2 regions of the Exiguobacterium sp. S22-S28 genome follow, and region 1 is predicted to be linked to the other one. Evidence: riboswitches for the same ligand, from Rfam matches in the RefSeq annotation. Region 1 holds a riboswitch; the other holds the start of a gene.
What was found. Region 1 has a riboswitch for S-adenosylmethionine ahead of ACHA8N_RS15440 (amino acid permease). Riboswitches for the same ligand answer to the same signal wherever they lie in the genome.
Positions count from the first base shown of each region.

Region 2: another riboswitch for S-adenosylmethionine. It lies ahead of ACHA8N_RS14565 (Na+/H+ antiporter NhaC family protein); the one in region 1 lies ahead of ACHA8N_RS15440 (amino acid permease).

Region 1 covers NZ_JBHFFC010000031.1:193,522-196,940, forward strand. Annotated here, with positions in the region: gene mmuM (homocysteine S-methyltransferase) at 1-244, opposite strand, end outside; gene ACHA8N_RS15440 (amino acid permease) at 219-1,619, opposite strand; SAM riboswitch class I at 1,702-1,803, opposite strand; gene ACHA8N_RS15445 (ketopantoate reductase family protein) at 1,897-2,805, opposite strand; gene ACHA8N_RS15450 (GntR family transcriptional regulator) at 2,986-3,419, shown strand, end outside.
Region 2 covers NZ_JBHFFC010000031.1:14,107-17,525, forward strand. Annotated here, with positions in the region: gene ACHA8N_RS14555 (alpha/beta hydrolase) at 1-227, opposite strand, end outside; gene ACHA8N_RS14560 (metal ABC transporter solute-binding protein, Zn/Mn family) at 402-1,403, shown strand; SAM riboswitch class I at 1,472-1,575, shown strand; gene ACHA8N_RS14565 (Na+/H+ antiporter NhaC family protein) at 1,654-2,961, shown strand; gene ACHA8N_RS14570 (hypothetical protein) at 3,008-3,208, opposite strand; gene tnpB (IS200/IS605 family element RNA-guided endonuclease TnpB) at 3,312-3,419, opposite strand, start outside.

The DNA of each region.
Region 1 (3,419 bases):
GGCTCTTGAAGCCGGCGATACTTGCTTGATAACTCGACGTGATCGCACAGTCCGCTCCGATTTTAAAATAATCGGCGTGCACACGATGAATCTGCTCCGGTTCTTCGATCAGTACCCGCGCCGACCAAAGCGGATCATCGAGATTGCTCCCGTGGCGCTCAAGTTCTGTTGCCAGTGCTCCATCCAATAAAAGATAGGGCTTTTCCTTTAACAATTGTTCAACTGGATTGTTGTTCTTTGACATCTTCCACACTCCGTTTCCATGATGTTTTCATTAGATGATGCACGATGTAACAGACCACGATAAAAGGGACACCAAAATAAAGAGCGACCCGTTGCGTCGGATCAAAGGCGATCCCGATCAAAGAGGCAAGACACATTAAAAAGGACACGATTGGGACAAGCGGATACCACGGCGTCCGGTACACTAAATCGCTGAGATCATTCCCCTCCTGCAGATACCGTCTTCGGAACATGAACTGTGACGCGCTGATACTCATCCAGACGACGACGACGGCAAGACCGGAAATCGAGACCAGGGCAATGTAGACCGAACCCGGTGCGTAAACACTGGAAAACAAGGCGAGCAGACCACCGAGCATGCTAAAGAATACAGCACGTGTCGGTACACCACTCGCATTCAATTTGGAAAAGAACGGTGTAATCATCCGTTGATCGGATAAGGACCAGAGCATCCGCGACGCGGCGTACAATCCGGAATTCGCAGCCGACAGAATGGCTGTCAAAATGACGAAGTTCATGATGTCCGCGGCAAACGGCAGACCGATTCGCTCAAACACGGCAACAAACGGACTTTCGAGGACACCTTTTGAATCATTCGGTAACAGAATCGCGAGAACGATGATTGTTCCGACAAAAAATAAGACGAGCCGGAAGACAGTCGTTCGAATTGCTAGAGGCACCGTTCGCTTCGGATCAACGGCTTCGCCTGCTGCGATTCCAATCAGTTCCGTCCCGGAGTAAGCGAAGTTGACGGCAAGCATCGTCATCAAGATAGCGAAGGCACCATTCGGAAACAATCCGTCTTCTGTCAAAGGAGCGAGCAACGGCGCCGGTGATCCGTCCGCGAGCGGTAAAAATCCGACGATCGCCGCTGCCCCTAAGATAATGAATACTAAAATCGTCAGAACCTTGACGGCAGAAAACCAAAACTCGACTTCAGCGAATAACCGAACCGTCAAGACATTGATGCCTAAAATCATGACAACGAATAAGGCACTGAACAGCCAAACCGGAACGTCCGGGAACCAGCGTTGCATCAACAGGCCGGCTGCCGTGAATTCCGACCCGAGAGCGACCGTCCACGTCAACCAGTAGAGCCACGCCACCGTATAACCGGTTCCGGATCCGATGTACTTCGTCGCATAACTATGAAAGGCGCCGGTTTCCGGCATATGTACCGCTAATTCCCCTAGACACAGCATCACGAGATAGACTGCCAGTGCTCCGACCAAGTACGATAAAATCGTTCCGATCCGACCGGCCTGCTCGAGTGTATAACCCGTACTTAAAAACAATCCTGTCCCGATGACACCGCCTAGTGACAGCATGACGATATGCCGGGATTCCATTTTTCGTCGAAACGTCTCCTCTTTCATCTGCTCTTCCACACTCCTCTTTCTCTCGGTAAAATAAAAAACGCACCCACATATATGGGTGCGTCGGTCGACAATAAAAAGAAGCTTATCGATCGGGTACAACACCCGCAGGAATTAGCACAGTATCTTTCGACCTGTTGCTGAGGCTTCAAAGGGCCAGTCCCTCCACCTCTCTAGATAAGAATGTAATTTTTCATAACAGTACCAACCTGTTTCTGAATTGTCAACACAATTCAGAATATACCGGATGTTTTTTTACTGCTTTCTAGTAAATAAATCAAATTCTGTTCGAGCGATAAATCTGTAAGTTGGTATAGACAGACCGCAGTAACGGATAATGCTGTGTCTCTGATGCCGTCAGAAGCATTCCAAAGAGATGCTCGGACTCTACATCGTTTCCTTTTTCCATATCCCGTTGAAGCGAAGATTTCATCGTCTCACTCATCTGCATGATCTGTTTTTCTTGAATCTGCTCAATGTCTTCACTAAATACCGCCCCCTGTTGCTCCATCGCCAGCTTGGCTTCAGCAGCTAATTGCCGGATTTGGTGCATCCCCTGTTCCTGCTCTCGAATCGGACCGATCGCCGAACGGAAAAGCGAGGTCACACCGGAAAATGTTGTAATGAACAAATACTTGTTCCACATGTCACGGATGATGGTTTCTGAATACTTGATTGGTGCTTTTGTCCCGGTCAAGTGTCGTTCGAGTTCCTCCAGGCGTTGCGTCCGTTCCCCCGTCAATGGACCAAACAACAGATGATGCGAAGGACTGGTTTGAAGAATCCGTCCCTGTTCATCCAATGTCGACTCGATAAAGCATAGTCCACCGAGCACGCGATGTTCCCCAAATGTTTCAGTTAACCGTTCCAGATGTGCCATTCCATTTAACAACGGCAGAATGTATGTATGTTCCGCGACAAACGGTTCGATATCCTGCATGACTTGATCCAGATGGTAGGCTTTCGTCGAAAGCAGAATCAGATCAAACGTCTCATCTGTTCCAGCTTCAACTAAACGTGGGATCAACTCGAAATCACCGTGCGGACTGCTGATCTTTAGTCCGGATTGTTCCAACTCCTGCATGCGGCGTGTACGGACTAAAAACGTGACATCTTCCCCTTTTTCCGCCAAACGTCCCCCAAAGTAACCACCGACTGCCCCTGCTCCAACGACTAAAATTTTCATTTTCATTCCCCCGGTTCTCTGATTTCTTCTTCCATTAGTACATGTTCTTTGTCTAGCCTATCATACAGATCAGACCGAATTGGACAAAGATGACAATTTAATTAAAGCGCTTGCATTTTGGTTTACGTCGTTTATACTACTTGTATACAAGTATACCATTCAAACAAAGTAGGTGTTTTTATGTCTGATCTTTTATACCCGATTAAGTGGTTATCAAAAGCATCTGCCGGTGATCGCGTCGCCTATGAGCTCAGGATGCGGATCATTTCCGGCAAAATCGAAAGCGGGACAGTCTTGTCTGAAAATAAATTGGCCGCCGACTTTTCCGTCAGCCGTTCCCCGGTCCGGGATGCCTTGAAAGTCTTGGCATCAGAACGAATCATCCGGTTGGAGCGGATGGGAGCTGTCGTCGTCGGTCTGTCGAAGCGAGACATTCAAGAAATCTACGATGTCCGCCTGTTAATCGAAACGTTTGTCTTCGAGCGTCTCGTGCGGATGGAGCGGCAAGATCTGGTCCGTGAACTGAGCAAGGTGCTCGAAATGATGAAAATCGCCATTAAGTATAAGGATGCGGACGAGTTTTCTTATCAAGACGTCTTATTCCACGAAACGAT
Region 2 (3,419 bases), 180 kb from region 1:
ACCGGAAACGGTCCTTCACCGACCGGATAATACAGATCCAGTTTGAGCTCCTTCTCGCCGATCGTTTTATACAAAACGGTCCGTGGAGCCAGTTGGGTTTCCGCAAGCGGAAGCGCCGGTTCCGTCCACCGTAAAAGAGCACCGTAATTGTTCCAAATACTCGCACCGGCAGCGGCCGTCGTCAAAAGGGCAGCCCCTCCCATCAACCATGCTGTTTCCCGTCTCACCTCATCACCTCCGGGCATCCTCGCGATTTTTAATCTCATTAGTCTTTTACCCCATTTTTTTAGAAGTCGAACTTCTTCCCGCTCTTGTGCTTGACGCTTTGTTTTGGATTCGTTATAGTGAAAAGGTTCAAATCGGAATAATTACGTTTTAATACTTCTTGGAGGTTTACACATATGAAAAAGTTAATTCCCGCTTTAACGGTCGCTTTCGCCAGCGCCACTTTCCTCGCTGCCTGCGGATCAGCTGATTCAGGTTCGAATCAAGACGCGGCCGACCAAAAACTCAATGTCTATACATCGACGTTCGCCACAGCGGCGATTGCCAAAGAAATCGGCGGCGCTGATGTTGATGTCAAGATGATCGTTCCTCCGGGTGCCGATCCCCATTCGTATGAGCCGACCTCAAAACAACTGACAGAAATCGCACAAGGTGATCTGTTCCTCTTGACCGGAACCACACTTGAGCCGTATTCAGAAAAAATTAAAGCCAGTCTCAAAGGGAACGATGTCCGGTTCATCGAGACAAGCAAAGGCATCGATTTGCTTGAAGCGAGTGCTACGGTGCATGTTCACGGAGAGTCAGACGCACACGACGAAGAGCATGCTCATGAAGACGAGCACACAGAAGACGAGCACGCAGAAGAAGGACACGATCACGGCAAGTACGATCCGCACGTCTGGCTTGATCCGAACAATGCCAAATTGATGGCCCAATCGATTTCGACGGCGTTGGCAAAAGAAGTGCCGGACAAAAAAGCGACGTTCGAAAAGAAACTCGCTGAATTTAATACGCAGGCAGATGAGCTCGATCAAAACTTGCAGCAAGCTGTTGCTGACGGATCCAAAAAAGAACTGCTCGTGACACATGCCGCTTACGGGTATTTAGCGGAACGATACGGTTTTTCTCAACTGCCGATCGCCGGCATCTCTCCGTCTGACGAGCCTTCGCAAAAACAACTGGCTGCCCTCGTCAAAGAAGCCAAGCTGCACGATTTGAAATATATTGCATTTGAAGAGACGGTTTCCCCAAAAGTCGCACGGGTCATCCAACAAGAAATCGGGGCCGAAGCGATCACGATTCATAACTTGGAATCGGTCACAAAAGAACAACAGGACGCTTCTTATTTTGACTTGATGAATGAAAATGTCACGACACTCAAAAAAGCACTGCAGTGAAGTAGTGTTGACATGCATTAAAAGATACGTTACGGTAGAAAACGTATTTCAGACAATTAAATGACTTCTTTTTATCGCGAGAGACGGAGGGACTGGCCCAATGATGTTTCGGCAGCGGACGATTGAATCGTACTGTGCCAAATCCAGCAAGCTACGGCTTGAGAGATAAGAAGAGCGTCTTTTTCAGTAAAGACCTCCTTCTTTCTTGCGAAGGAGTCTTTTTTTGTACATGCAGAAATGGAGTGATTTTATGAACGAGACGATTACACCAAACAAGTGGGCCCTTCTACCATTACTGGTCTTTTTGGTTCTCTTTATCGGTGCCGGCATCTTTTATGACGACTTTTATAAGTTCCCGATTCTGATTGCCGCATTGATTGCCTTGATTTTTGCTGCCGTGACGACCAAGGGCAGTATCAATCAAACCGTTGAACGGATTGCGACGGGTGCCGGAAACCCGGACATCATGATCATGGTCTTTATTTTCTTACTTGCCGGTGCGTTTTCTGGAACAGCGGATGCGATCGGCGCCATCGAAGCAACCGTCAACGCTTCGCTGACATTTTTACCGCCTTCCCTCTTGATGAGCGGATTGTTCATCATCGCTGCCTTCATCTCGATGGCGATGGGAACTTCAACCGGTACGATTGCGGCACTCGCCCCGATCGCGCTTGGTATTCATGAAGCGACTGGGGTCAATGTTGCCATCGCAGCTGCCGCCGTCGTTGGGGGCGCAATGTTCGGGGACAACTTGTCGTTCATTTCTGATACGACGATCGCAGCGGTCCGGACGCAAAAAACTAACATGCGTGATAAATTCAGAACGAACTTCTTGATTGTTCTTCCGGCAGCCATCCTGACGATCATCATCTTGGCATTTGTCTCGGGTACAGGAGATGTCGTCGACGCGAAGACCTTCGAGTTTTATAAATTGATCCCGTATCTGTCGGTCATCGTCTTGGCCCTGTTCGGTGTCAATGTCATTCTCGTCTTGATCGGCGGAACCGCCTTGACAGGAATCATCGGTATGCTCGACGGCAGCTTTGGTTTAAGCGGCTTCGTGCTGTCAATGTCTGAAGGATTGATGGGCATGGCGGAAATTTCGATTTTGACATTACTGATGGGTGGTCTTGTCAGCCTGATCACCTTTAACGGTGGCATCGCTTTTCTGAAAGAAACTTTAACGCGACGAATCTCACAACGCCGCGGTGCTGAGTTCAGTATGGCAGCACTCGTCAGTGCGACAAATCTCGCAACAGCGAATAATACGATTTCGATTCTCGTGGCCGGTCCACTCGCAGCCGAAATCGCCGATACGTATGATATTGATCGGAAGAAATCAGCCAGTATTCTCGATATCTTCTCATGCGGCATCCAGGGAGTCATCCCGTACGGTGCCCAGTTGCTGATTGCAGCGGAGTTGACGAAAACGGCTTCTCCCGAGCTGATTCCGTATCTGTTTTATCCGTTTTTATTGTTCGTGTGTGGATCCCTTGCGATCCTTTTCGGATTCCCGCGCCGTAAAACCGCTGCTGTCCGCAAAGAAAATATTTCGTAAAACAAATAAGTCCGGCCGCCTGCAGCGCGACCGGACTTATTTGTCTTCATTTTTTCTGATTCCGACGGTTCAAGATGAAATATGCGATCGCCGGAAGCGGAAACTGGACCAGTCCTGCTCCGCCCCAAACCCACGGATTACGACCTGTTTTTTTAGCATCGCGAAAAAGTAACACGGCTTGGCTAGTCAGCAGTATCGTAATACCAACCCAGATTCCTTTTGGCAACTGTTTGACGGATTGTGCCATGATTTCTCCCCTCGCTTCTTGTGACACTTTGAACTACCCCCACCTACGCCTTGCTTAGAGGTGGGGGATTCCTGAGTTATCCGACCGGACGGTCGAAACCTGATCAGGCTAGCCCCGTCGTCCCGACGGTTGAAGAAGCCAAGATGCGTTCAGCTTCTCGCTTAAGATTCAGTCCTGCGTTCACATCACGGTCGTGGTGGATCCCGCAATT